Regions from separate parts of the Bradyrhizobium tunisiense genome, predicted to be linked through region 1. Evidence: riboswitches for the same ligand, from Rfam matches in the RefSeq annotation. Region 1 holds a riboswitch; the other holds the start of a gene.

Region 1 (6,127 bases):
AGCCCCGCGACGGGAAGGGCCCATGTGGCCCGCGCAACGGCGCCGTCGCCCGCAGGCTTCGACGATCCCACAGGGAGGATTGTCACGAACGATGCGGCCATCCTGAGATCGGCAATGATGTGTTTGAGAAACTCGATACCCGGTGTCATTTCAGCTTCATCGGCAGGCCGGCAACGACGAACTCGACCTCATCGGCAACGGCCGCTATCATCTGGTTCATGATCCCGGCGGCGTCACGGAAGCTGCGGGCCAGCGCGTTGTCGGGAACGATCCCGAGGCCGACTTCGTTGGTGACGAAGACGACGGGACTTTTCAGACGGGGCAGGGTGCCGGCGAGCTCGCTCACCTCATGTTCCCAATCACGTTGTTCATGCATCAGGTTGGAGAGCCACAGCGTCAGGCAATCCACCAGCCTCGCGCCGCCGCCATCGGTTGCGACCAGGACATCGACGAGATCGAGCGGCACCTCGCGCTCGATCCAGTCGCTTCCGCGACGCGCGCGATGCCTGGCGATACGCTCCTCCATCTCGGTGTCGAGCGCCTCAGCCGTCGCCACATAGACGGGCTGGCCGGGAAAGGCGCGCGTGCGCATTTCCGCACGCTTGCTCTTGCCCGATCGCGCTCCGCCCGTGATCAAGATGACGGCCATCAAACTCTCCTGTGGGCCTGACTAATCACCAAACGCAGCCAAAGACAAAGCCGAAATCAGGCGGCTGGGGGCTTGCGCTCGCGCCTCGCTTTGCGCAACAGGGGCGGGACAGGAGGCGGGTTTGGACTTTGCGGGCGCGATGGTGGTGGCGATGGCGGTGGATGCCCTGCTAGGCTGGCCGTCGTGGCTGTTCGCGCGGATCGGGCATCCCGTGACCTGGCTGGGGCGGCTGATCGGCGCTGTCGATACCGGCTGGAATCGCGCGGCCGATCCGCCGGCTCTTCGCCGGGGCGCGGGCGTTGCCGGCGCGCTTCTCGTGATCGCGCTCTCCGTCGCACTCGGCTGGATGCTTCAATCCTTGCTGCCCTTTGGCTGGATCCAGATCGTGGTGATCGGAATCCTGGCCTGGCCCCTGGTCGCGTCGCGCTCGCTCCATGATCACGTCGCCGCCGTCGCGCATCCCCTGATGGCTGGCGATATCGCTGCCGCGCGCGAGGCGGTCTCGCACATCGTCGGCCGCGATCCCGCGGCGCTCGATGAAGCCGGCATCGCGCGTGCGGCGATCGAGAGTCTCGCCGAGAACGCCTCCGACGGCATCGTGGCGCCGGTGTTCTGGGGTGCGCTGTTCGGATTGCCCGGGATTCTGGGTTACAAGGCGATCAACACGCTGGACTCCATGATCGGCCATCACAGCGAACGGCACGAAGCCTTCGGCTGGGCCGCGGCGCGCATCGACGATGTCGCAAACTTCATTCCAGCGCGGCTGACCGGATTTCTGTTCGTGCTGCTGGCACCGCGGCGATCCGATGCGCTTGCCTGCATGACGCGCGATGCGCGCCGTCATCGTTCGCCCAACGCCGGCTGGCCGGAAGCGGCCATGGCGGGTGGGCTCGGTGTGCGGCTCAGCGGCCCCCGGAGCTATCACGGCAGCGTCACCGACGAGCCCTGGCTGAACGAGGGCGCGCGCGATCCGCGTGCAGCCGACATCGACGAGGCATTGACGGTCTACCGCCGCGCCATGCTGCTGCTCGCAGGCCTGCTTGCGATCCTGGCCTTCGCGTGAAACAAAGAGGCATGCGCGAGCACGGTGGAAATCTGGATCAGGCCCAGCAGCGTTTTGGCGGACGCGCGGAGGATTGGATCGACCTCTCGACCGGAATCAACCGGTTGCCTTATCCCGTGGGCGAAGTGGGTTCGCGCGCCTGGAGTGCGCTGCCCTCGCGCGACGAGGTCGACGCCTTGCATCAGGCCGCGCGGCACGCGTACCGCACGAGCGCGCCGATCGTCGCACTTGGCGGCGCGCAGGCGGCTATCCAATTGCTGCCGCAACTGGCGGCCCCCGGCCGCGCGCGCATTCTCGCGCCGACCTATAATGAATATGCAGGCGTGTTGTCGGCTGCAGGCTGGGACGTCCAGGAGGTCGGGGAGCTCGATGCGCTGGCGAGCGCGGATCTCGCCATCGTCGTCAATCCCAACAATCCCGATGGCCGGTGTCATTCGCCGGAGGGTTTGCTGACACTGCTGCCGCGCGTCGGCCGTCTCGTGATCGACGAGAGCTTTGCCGATGCCGCTCCGCAGCTGTCGCTCGCGCCCGAAGCGGATCGGCAGGGGCTGCTGATCCTGCGCTCGTTCGGGAAGTTCTATGGCCTTGCCGGATTGCGGCTCGGCTTCGCGCTTGGCGGTGCGGCTGATGTGGCCAAGCTCGCGGCGGCTTCGGGGCCATGGCCGGTCTCAGGTGCAGCGATCGCGATCGGCTGCCGCGCCTTGCGCGACGACGCCTGGGCCGAGGCCACGTCGGCCCGGCTTGCGAAAGACTGTGTGCGCCTCGACGCCATGGCACGCGCGCAGGGATGGCGGTTCGTCGGCGGAGCGTCGCTGTTTCGTCTCTACGAGATGCCCGACGCACGTGCCGCGCAGGAGAAGCTGGCGCATGGCCATATCTGGTCGCGCGTGTTCGCACAAAAGCCGACATGGTTGCGGCTCGGGCTTCCCGGCAGCGAAGCCGAATGGGCTCGGCTCGGCGAAGTCCTAGCGCGCTAGCGCGAGCAGGCCTTCGACGTCGAGATGTTTTTCGATGTGATCGGCGAGAGCATCGAGCGTGCTCTCGATCCTGGCGTGGTAGGGCACCTCGCCTGCGGGAATGTCGAGCTTTGCCAGGAATGCCCTGCGAAAATCGTCCGACGTGAACAGGCCGTGCAAATAGCTGCCCTGCACGCGTCCGTCGCGCGAGATAGCGCCTTCCGGCTCGCCGTTCAACGTTGCGAAGGGACGTGCGCGATCCGGCCCGTCGGTGCGGCCGATGTGGATTTCGTACGCTTCGATCGGCTGCCCCGTGGCGGCATGTACGGCCGCGACACGTGTCAGCGTCTTCTGCGGGCTCATGACCGTCGCCACATCCAGCAGCCCGAGTCCTGGCATGTCGCCCGCGGGACCTTCGATACCCTCGGGGTCGGCGACGCTTCGGCCCAGCATCTGATAGCCGCCGCAGAGACCGAGCACATGGCCGCCCCTGCGGTGATGCGCGAGCAGATCGATGTCCCAGCCTTGCGCGCGCAGAAATCCGAGGTCGCCACGAGTCGATTTGGAGCCCGGGATGACGACGAGGCGAACGTCGCCGGGAATGGCTTCGCCGGGACGCACCATCACGAGATCGACGCCCGGCTCGAGCTTGAGCGGATCGAGGTCGTCGAAATTGGCGATCCGCGACAGCGCGAGGCACGCGATTTTGCATTGACCGGGTCTTCGCGAGTCGGTCAGGCCCAGCGCGTCCTCGGCCGGCAGCTCGCCGGCACGCGCGAACCAGGGTAGCACGCCAAGGCCGCGCCAGTCGGTTTTCGTTTTGATTAGCCCATAGCCATCCTCGAATAACGCGGGATCGCCGCGGAACTTGTTGATGACGAAACCCTGGATCATCGCGGCATCGTCGGGGTCGATCACCGTCTTGATGCCGACGAGCTGGGCAATGACGCCGCCGCGGTCGATGTCGCCGACCAGCACGACCGGCACGCCGGCCTTGCGGGCAAAGCCCATATTGGCGATGTCGGACTTCCGCAGGTTCACCTCTGCCGGGCTGCCGGCACCTTCGACGAGGACGAGGTCGGCGCGCGCCTTCAGCCGCTCAAAACTCTCCAGCACAGCGCCCATCAGCGACGGCTTCATCGCGGCGTAGTCGCGTGCCCGCGCGGTCGCAATGCGCTTGCCGTGCACGATGACCTGCGCGCCGACATCGGTCTCGGGCTTCAGCAGCACCGGGTTCATGTCGGTGTGCGGCTCGACGCCGGCGGCGAGTGCCTGCAGCGCCTGGGCGCGGCCGATCTCGCCGCCATCGACGGTGACGGCCGCGTTGTTCGACATGTTCTGCGGCTTGAACGGAAGCACGCGCAGGCCGCGCTGCGTGAAGGCGCGCGCGAGGCCGGCGACGATGAGCGATTTGCCCACGTCAGAGCCGGCCCCCTGGATCATCAATGTGCGGGCCATCGAATTCAGAACTCGACGCCGGCCTGCGCCTTGATGCCGGAGCGGAAGGGATGCTTGACCAGGGTCATCTCGGTGACGAGATCGGCGATCTCGATCAGCTCGTCCTTGGCGTTGCGGCCGGTGAGGACGACATGGGTCATCGCAGGCTTTTGCGTCGTCAGGAATTCGACGACTTCGGCGATATCGAGATAATCGTAGCGCAGCGCGATGTTGATCTCGTCGAGCACGACCATGCGCAAGTTCTCATCGAGGATCAGCTCCTTGGCCTTCTCCCAGCCGGCGCGGGCGGCGGCGATGTCGCGGGCGCGGTCCTGCGTCTCCCAGGTGAAACCTTCGCCCATCGCGTGGAACTGGCAGAGGTCGCCGAAATGGCCGGTGAGCAGGCGCCTTTCGCCGGTGTCCCAGGCGCCCTTGATGAACTGCACGACCGCGCAGGGGAAGCCATGAGCGACGCAACGGACGATCATGCCGAAAGCCGAGGAGGATTTGCCCTTGCCGGCGCCGGTGTGGACGATGATGAGGCCCTTTTCGCCGCTCTTGGTCGCCATGATCTTGTCGCGGGCGGCCTTCTTCTTCGCCATTTTCTGGGTATGCCGGGCGTCGGTTTCCTCGGTCGTTGGGGTCTCCGGTTCAGGCGTCATCGGTCCCGGTCCTTCGGCTTGACAAGAGGCGGCCACCGGCAAATGGTGGCCCGGCGTTGGTTCCTGTCCTATGACAGGCGAAGAGGGAATGCGATAGGGTCCGAATCGGCAAGATTTGGGTCCAAACTGCAGCCGCCCCCGCGACCGTGACCGGAGAGATGCCCGAAGCCACTGATTCCCTGCGGAATCGGGAAGGCGGGGATCGAAGGGCAAAACCCTGCTCCGCAAGCCGGGAGACCTGCCAGCGCGGACGAGTTTTGGACCGGCGGACGGGGTGTTCCGCGACGGGGAAACGGGCCTTCTGAAGAATGGTCCGTGTGCCTCATCGCCTCCCGCTGTTATCTGGAAGAGGCGATGACCGTCACACTTCACGTCTGCATCACCTGCCGTGCCGGCGAGACTCCTGGCGAGGGCGAGACGACGCCCGGAAAGCGCCTGCATGGCGCGATCCTCGAGGCCGGCGTGCCCGAGGGCGTCAATGTGGTTCCCGTCGAATGCCTGTCGGCCTGCAGCCAGGGCTGCTCGGTCGCGCTGAGCGCGCCCGGCCGCTGGTCCTATGTCTATGGGCGCCTCTCCGAGACGAATGCCCAGGACGTGGTCGCGGGCGCGGCGGCCTATGCCGCGGCGCCCGACGGGCTCGTGCCCTGGCGCAGCCGGCCGGAAATATTCCGCAAGCAGTCGCTTGCCCGCATTCCCCCTGTTGCCGCGTTGCCGGAGGCCGCCGAATGAACTCGCTCGCAAAAGTCCCGGTCACGGTGGTGACCGGTTTCCTCGGCTCCGGCAAGACCACGCTGATCCAGCATCTGCTCGCAAACCCCAATGGCAAGAAGCTCGCGGTGCTCGTCAACGAGTTCGGCAGCGAGGGCGTCGATGGCGAAATCCTGAAGTCCTGCGCCGATGCCAATTGCCCGGAAGAGAACATCGTCGAGCTCGCCAATGGCTGCATCTGCTGCACGGTTGCCGACGATTTCATTCCGACCATGGAGCAGCTTTTGGCGCGCCCGGTGCGGCCCGATCACATCCTGATCGAGACCTCGGGCCTGGCGCTGCCGAAGCCGCTGCTCAAAGCGTTCGACTGGCCACAGATCCGCTCGCGCATCACAGTCGATGGCGTGATCGCTCTCGCCGATGCCGAGGCTGTCGCGGCCGGCCGCTTCGCACCGGATCCGGCTGCGGTGGAGGCGCAGCGCGCGGCGGACGAGAATCTCGATCACGAGACGCCGCTGTCGGAAGTGTTCGAGGATCAGATCGCCTGCGCCGACATCGTGCTGCTGACCAAGGCTGATCTCGCGGGCGCCGCCGGCATCGAAGCTGCCAAGGCGGCGATCACCGCCGAGATGCCGCGGCGCGTGCCGATGCT
Region 2 (6,127 bases), on a different contig from region 1:
TTGGTCCATGGTGAATTTGTGCACGGTGGCGGCGTCGGCTTTCTCCTGCCACAGCCGCGCCTCGGCGCGCCGGCGCAGCAACGCGCGACTCGGCCAGTCCGGATTGGCCTCGAGGAAGGCGGCGTAACGCTTGAAATTCGCCGTGCTGTCGGAGTGGCGCAGCATGAACCAGTCCGCGAGCTTACGTCCGGCGGGATCGGTGATGCGCTCGCGCGCTGCGCTCGCGTCATCGGTCTTGCCCTTGCGGGTGAGATCGATGGCGTCCTTCAGCGCGGCGAGGTCGCCGGTCAGCGGCGGTGTTGCGGGCTTGTCAGACGGCGCGTCGTCGGCCTTCTTCGATTTGTGTCTGGCCTCGGCATGCTTGCCGTGGCGCGACTTCACCGCCGTGTGGCGATGCTTGCCGCCCTTCGCCTCATGCGTCTTCTTCGGCGCGGACGATTTGTGGCTGCTCTTGGCCGCGATCTCGGTGGGAAGAAGGGCCATTGCGGCCACGGCAACGACACACGCGAGCGAGCGTAGGCACTGGTTCATTCCATGGTCCCCCTGCGAAACCACTACAAACCAAGGTCCGCGACGACATGCGGCTTGAGAATCAAGGCACCGACACGGTGCATCACTACCGTGTCGCATCCTCACGCTGTCGCAACAATGCGGCAAAATACGGATGTGATGCGGGAACTTCCGCGCTGGGGGAGCAAAGGATAGTCTCTTAAGCCTTTGTTAACGATCCGGGCCCGCGCGACAGTTTGGCCGGGTCCAGGGCGTCAGCAGGGGCAGATTGCGCGTGTTCCCGAATCCCGATCCGGTGTATGGAATCCCTCGCTTCGTCCTTTGAGCCTTTGCCCCGCGCCTATGCCGATTTTCAACCAGTCGATCCGGCGCAAGATCGTCGGCATCGCCCTCGGATTGATCGTCCTGATGCTGGTCACCTCGATCCTGTCGATGGTGATGTCGAGCCAGGTCGGTGTCCTCCTGGGCGAGCTGACCAACCGCTACATCCCGGCCTACAGCCATCTGGCCCGCGCCAATATCCGTTCCCTGGAGCGCGCCCTGGCGCTGCGGCAAATGGTCATGACCAAGATGGGGGCGTCGTCGGACGAGGAGACGTATGCGGCGCGGCTTCGCGACTTCGAGGCATTGGACCGCAAGTTCGAGGAAGAAGCCGAGGCAGCGCGCAAGCACATCAACGCGATCATCGATGATCCCAGGACGTATTCCGACAATGCCGCGCTGGCACGGCTCGACGTCCGCATCGAGAGCGCCGTCACCGAGTTGCGGCGCAATCTGGACGAGGGCAATGCGAAACTGCTGAAGCAGATCGAGGCCAAGGACGTGGTCCAGGCCCGCGCCACGCTGGAACAGCTGGACACCCTGCGCGATGCGTTCAACCGGAAGGTCGACGCGATCAGGGCGGACATGCTGACGCAGGTCTTCTTCTCGACGTCGCAAGTGATTGGCCGCCAATACCAGGCCATCATCGTGTCGGGAGCCGTGACCTTGCTCGCGGCGGTGCTCGGATTTGCCTTTGCGCTCCTGGTGTCCAGCGGTATCACGCGCCCGGTGCGGCTGCTGCTCGCCGGCACCCGCGAGGTCGAAGCCGGTCGCTTCGACAAGACCATCACCGTCTCCACCCAGGACGAGATCGGCGAACTCGCCGCGGCGTTCAACCGCATGACCGAGCAGCTCAGGCACAACGAGCGCGTCCGCGAGACCTTTGGCCGCTACATCGATCCCAAGGTGGTGCAGGGGCTGATCGACCGGCCGGAGATCGCGATCGACGGCGAGCGCCGGGTCATGACCATCATGTTCTGCGACATGAGCGGCTTCACCGCGATGAGCGAGGGCATGACCCCGCGCGGCCTCGTGCGGGTGATGAACCACTATTTCACGATGATGTCCGCACCCATCAGGGGCAACCGCGGCATCATCGATAAATATATCGGCGATGCCATCATGTCCTATTGGGGCCCGCCCTTCATCGAGGACGACGAGCAGGCGTTGCTCGCGGGCCTCGCCGCCATCGAGATGACCGAGCAGGTGCCGGCGCTCCAGAAGCAGCTGCCCGACCTGCTCGGCATCCGCGCCATGCCGGCACCGTGCGATTTGCGGGTCGGCATCGCCACCGGCGAGGTCCTGACCGGCAGCATCGGTTCCGAATTGATGATGAGCTTTACGGTGATGGGGGATGCCGTGAACCTCGCTTCCCGGCTTGAGGCCGTCAACAAGGTTTACGGCACCCGCATCCTGATCGCGCAGGCCACCGCTGATGCGGTCGGATCGCGGCTCGAACTGCGCGAGATCGATCGTCTCGCGGTCGCCGGCCAGAGCGCGCCGCAGGCGATCTTCGAAGTGATGGCGAGGGCGGGCGCGCTCACCGGCGCACAGGAGAGCCTGCGCATGCACTATGCCGAAGCGCTCGCCGCCTATCGCGCCCGGCGCTTCGAGGAGGCGCGCGCGGCCTTCAACGCGGCGCTCGAAGCCGTCCCCGGCGACGGACCGTCGCGCGCGATGCTCGGCCGCATCGCGCAGTTCGAGGCGAACCCGCCGGACGCCGGCTGGGACGGCGCCTGGCGGCTGGACAGCAAATAGCTGCCGCCCCGGAAAAATTGTTTCTACTCGATAACGATGTTCGCCGTGACCTATTTCCCGGGCTTAGGTTGAATGTCCTTGAGGCGTTTGACGGGGACACGCCGATGACGGAACTTCAGGACAGGCTGGAACGGTTCGAGACACTGACCGCCGAATGCGAGCTGATTGCCAAGCTCGCGACCGACAGCACCAAGCGCGAGTTCTATCTGAAGCTTTCGGAGCAGTACCGTCAGTTGGCGACGGACATGCGGCAGGCGATCGCGACCAAGGCCGCGGCCTGAGGCCGGCTGCAATCCGTTCTTAAGGTTTGGCGCGCATCCTTGACGCAGCGGGCGATCGCTCGTGCTGGGAAGGCCGGGGTTCGCTGCAGTGCAGCGTGCCTCGCGAGTGTCATTTGCCATGCTCGACAGGGCAATCACATGCGCCTCGTTGCCGTGATCATATTCGCGCTCATGACGGCGTCCTGCAATCAGGATCAGGACATCACCGGCTCGACATCGGCCTGCCCGATGCGGAACTACAGCTCGTACAATCCCCGCGACATGAACCAGTGTGTCAATGCCTGCAGATCCTGCGATCGCGGCACCACGGTCACGTGCACGACCTCCTGCACCCTCAAGGGCGCGCGCTGAGAGCAACCGGCGGTGCTTGGGCACCGGAACGATTCACCTGGGTTAATCATTGAAGAAGCGGAAGGACGCGGAGTCCGATGAAATGGGTATGCTCGATCCCGGTCGATTTCTGGTGTCCTGCTCGCACTGCGATGCCTGGCCGATGGCGGTCAACGTGAAGCGATCGAGCTGGTGGGCGTCCCCGCATGAGGTCCGCTTTGTCTGCACGCGCTGCCGACGCGAGGAAACCGCGATCGTCTCGGCCTCCGGCGAATTGACTCCGATCAAGCGCGTCGATGTTCCGCCACGCGACGTCGCTGCCGCCTGGGCACAGGCCCAGCGTTTGCGAGGGCGGACCTGAGCGCGGTGACAACGGCCACCGGTCGATTGACTCCCCGGCGGAACGACACGTAAGTTGATCGGTGACGGTTCTCCTCAGGGAGATCAAAAGGGAATGTGGTGCGGGATTGTCCCAACGGGAATTGTCTCAACGCCACGGCTGCCCCCGCAACTGTAAGCGGTGAATCTTTCGTCCTATGCCACTGGGAACTCGGTCCTGGGAAGGCGACGTAAGGTAACGACCCGCGAGCCAGGAGACCTGCCGTCAGCCGTGGTCACACGCGAAGATGTCGGTCGGGGAGTGCAGACATCGGCTTCACCGGAGCAATCCATCGCTCCACCGTGAAACCTCGTTCGCTGTGACGTGCCACTGACGTCATACCGAGGTTTACAATTGTGTCCCGTCTTGTCTCTGCCGCCGGGCGCCTCAGCGCTGGCCTGTTCGCGTCCGTTGCCTTCCATTCGCTCGATCTCTCTCCGGCCTTCGCCCAGCAGGTCCTTGCCGAGCAGCTGCCACCGATTGAAGTGACCAAGCCCGACGACCAGAACCGCACGCGGGCCAGGGCGACCGGTGACGGCGCGACGAGGCCCCGCGCGACGGCCGATGTCGCGCCGTCGGGCAATGGCGCCGGCTCGGCCGTCGAGGCTGTCGCCGGCAACGGCGGTATCGTCGGTGCTGCCACGACCGTCGTCACGGCCGCGGATATCGCGCACGCGCCGTCGCAGACGCTGGCCGAGATCATCGCGACGCAGACGCCGGGGGCCCAGATCACGACGTTCTATGGCGGCCCGATCGGTGCCAAGACCGGCGTGGACCTGCGCGGCTTCGGCGCGTTTGCCACCGCCAACACGCTGGTGCTGGTCAATGGACGGCGGCTGAACGACATCGACATGGCACAGGTGGACCTCTCCACCATCCCGCTCAATTCCATCGAGCGTATCGAGATCACGCGCGGCAATTCCGGAGCGGTGCTCTATGGCGACAACGCTGTCGGCGGCGTGATCAACATCGTCACCAAGAGCGGCGTCGGCGGACCGCCCGTGACCGCGCGCATCGAGGCCGGCTTCGGCTCGTTCAACACGAAAGTCGGCAACGTCTCGACCTCGCTCAATGCCGGTCCGTGGTCTACCTCGTTCTATGGCAACGCCGTCGGGACCGACGGCTACCGCGACAACAACCGCTATTCCCAGCAGAACGGCGTCGGCAATCTCAATTACGCGACACCGGGCCTGACCGCTTTTCTCACCGTCACGGGCGATCATCAGGAATTGCGGCTGCCGGGCGGGCGGACCGTCGACCCATCGATCGGCCTCGACGAGGTCGCGACCGACCGGCGAGGGACCAGCACGCCGTTCAACTATGCCAACCAGCAGGGCTTCAGTGTGACCGCGGGCTTCACCAAGACCCTCGTCAACGGCGTCGATCTCATCGTCGACGGCGGCGTGCGCGACAAGAAACAGCAGAGTGCGTTCTTCTCCAGCCCGGTGCCGGTTCCGGGCTTCTTCACGTCGACCTATGCCGATTCCCATCTGACCACGTGGTCGATCACGCCGCGGCTCAGCGTGAAGAGCCTGCTGCTCGGAATGCCATCGCAGCTCCTCACCGGCATCGACTATTACGACGCGAGCTTTCAGCAGAACCGCGGCGCCGGGCAGGGGCTCTCCCCCTGGCATGATTACGACCTCAGGCAGCAGACGGTTGCGGGCTATTTTCAGCACACATTGGGCGTGTCGCCTACGACTGACATTTCCTATGGCGCGCGGGTGCAGACGATCAATCTTGCGGCGCGCGACAATTTCGACCCGGCGGCGCCGTTCAACGCCGACATCGGCGCCCTCCCGCTCCAGAGCGATGAAACCCAATATGCGCTGCATCTCGGGGCCGAGCATCGCCTCAATGAGGTGGTCTCGCTGTTCGGCCGCGCCGCGCGCGCGTTCCGCACGCCCGACGTGGACGAGCGCCTGTCCTCAGGGCCGTCCTTCGATCCCCTGACCTTCGCTGCGATCCCGCAAACGTTTCAACTCAAGACCCAGACCTCGCAGGACATCGAGGGCGGCCTGCGCATCAAGGGCGGCGGACTGCAGCTGCAGAGCAGCCTCTATCTGATGGACCTCACCAACGAGGTCCATTTCAACCCGGTGCTGTTCTACAACACCAACCTCGATCCGACCCGCCGCTACGGCTCGGAGACCAGCCTGTCCTATCGCGTCAACGACGCTCTGCTGCTGCGCTCCGGCATGGCCTATACCCGCGCCGTCTTCCGCGAAGGCATCTGGACCGGCAATGACGTGCCGCTGGTGTCGCGCTACACCGCGAGTGCGGGCGTCACCTGGAACATCTGGCAGAACTATTTGGTGCTCGACGCCACCGCGCGCTTCTGGAGCGAGCGGCGCATGGACAACGATCAGGCGGGCACCCAGAAGCCGATTCCCGCCAACGGCACGATCGACCTCAAGCTCAGCGGCCAGGTTGACCGCTACTTCTGGTCGCTCAGCGTCAACAATGTGCTGAATGCGCTCTACTACGATTACGCCATCGCAAGCACCTTCACGGACGGCCGCTTCAGCGCTTATCCGCTGCCCGGCCG

The links. Region 1 has a riboswitch for cobalamin ahead of ACFDR6_RS22450 (DUF1636 family protein). Riboswitches for the same ligand answer to the same signal wherever they lie in the genome.
Region 2: linked by a shared signal. The riboswitch ahead of ACFDR6_RS26375 (TonB-dependent receptor) and the one ahead of ACFDR6_RS22450 (DUF1636 family protein) in region 1 are both predicted to bind cobalamin.

The regions. Positions count from the first base shown of each region.
Region 1 is NZ_JBHLEV010000004.1:807,492-813,618, forward strand. It holds gene cobS (adenosylcobinamide-GDP ribazoletransferase) at 1-149, opposite strand, end outside; gene cobU (bifunctional adenosylcobinamide kinase/adenosylcobinamide-phosphate guanylyltransferase) at 146-649, opposite strand; gene cbiB (adenosylcobinamide-phosphate synthase CbiB) at 771-1,712, shown strand; gene cobD (threonine-phosphate decarboxylase CobD) at 1,724-2,689, shown strand; gene ACFDR6_RS22440 (cobyric acid synthase) at 2,678-4,126, opposite strand; gene cobO (cob(I)yrinic acid a,c-diamide adenosyltransferase) at 4,132-4,767, opposite strand; cobalamin riboswitch at 4,808-5,027, shown strand; gene ACFDR6_RS22450 (DUF1636 family protein) at 5,122-5,496, shown strand; gene cobW (cobalamin biosynthesis protein CobW) at 5,493-6,127, shown strand, end outside.
Region 2 is NZ_JBHLEV010000006.1:364,340-370,466, forward strand. It holds gene ACFDR6_RS26350 (transglycosylase SLT domain-containing protein) at 1-531, opposite strand, end outside; gene ACFDR6_RS26355 (adenylate/guanylate cyclase domain-containing protein) at 853-2,589, shown strand; gene ACFDR6_RS26360 (hypothetical protein) at 2,694-2,870, shown strand; gene ACFDR6_RS26365 (hypothetical protein) at 3,009-3,221, shown strand; gene ACFDR6_RS26370 (hypothetical protein) at 3,304-3,561, shown strand; cobalamin riboswitch at 3,610-3,820, shown strand; gene ACFDR6_RS26375 (TonB-dependent receptor) at 3,936-6,127, shown strand, end outside.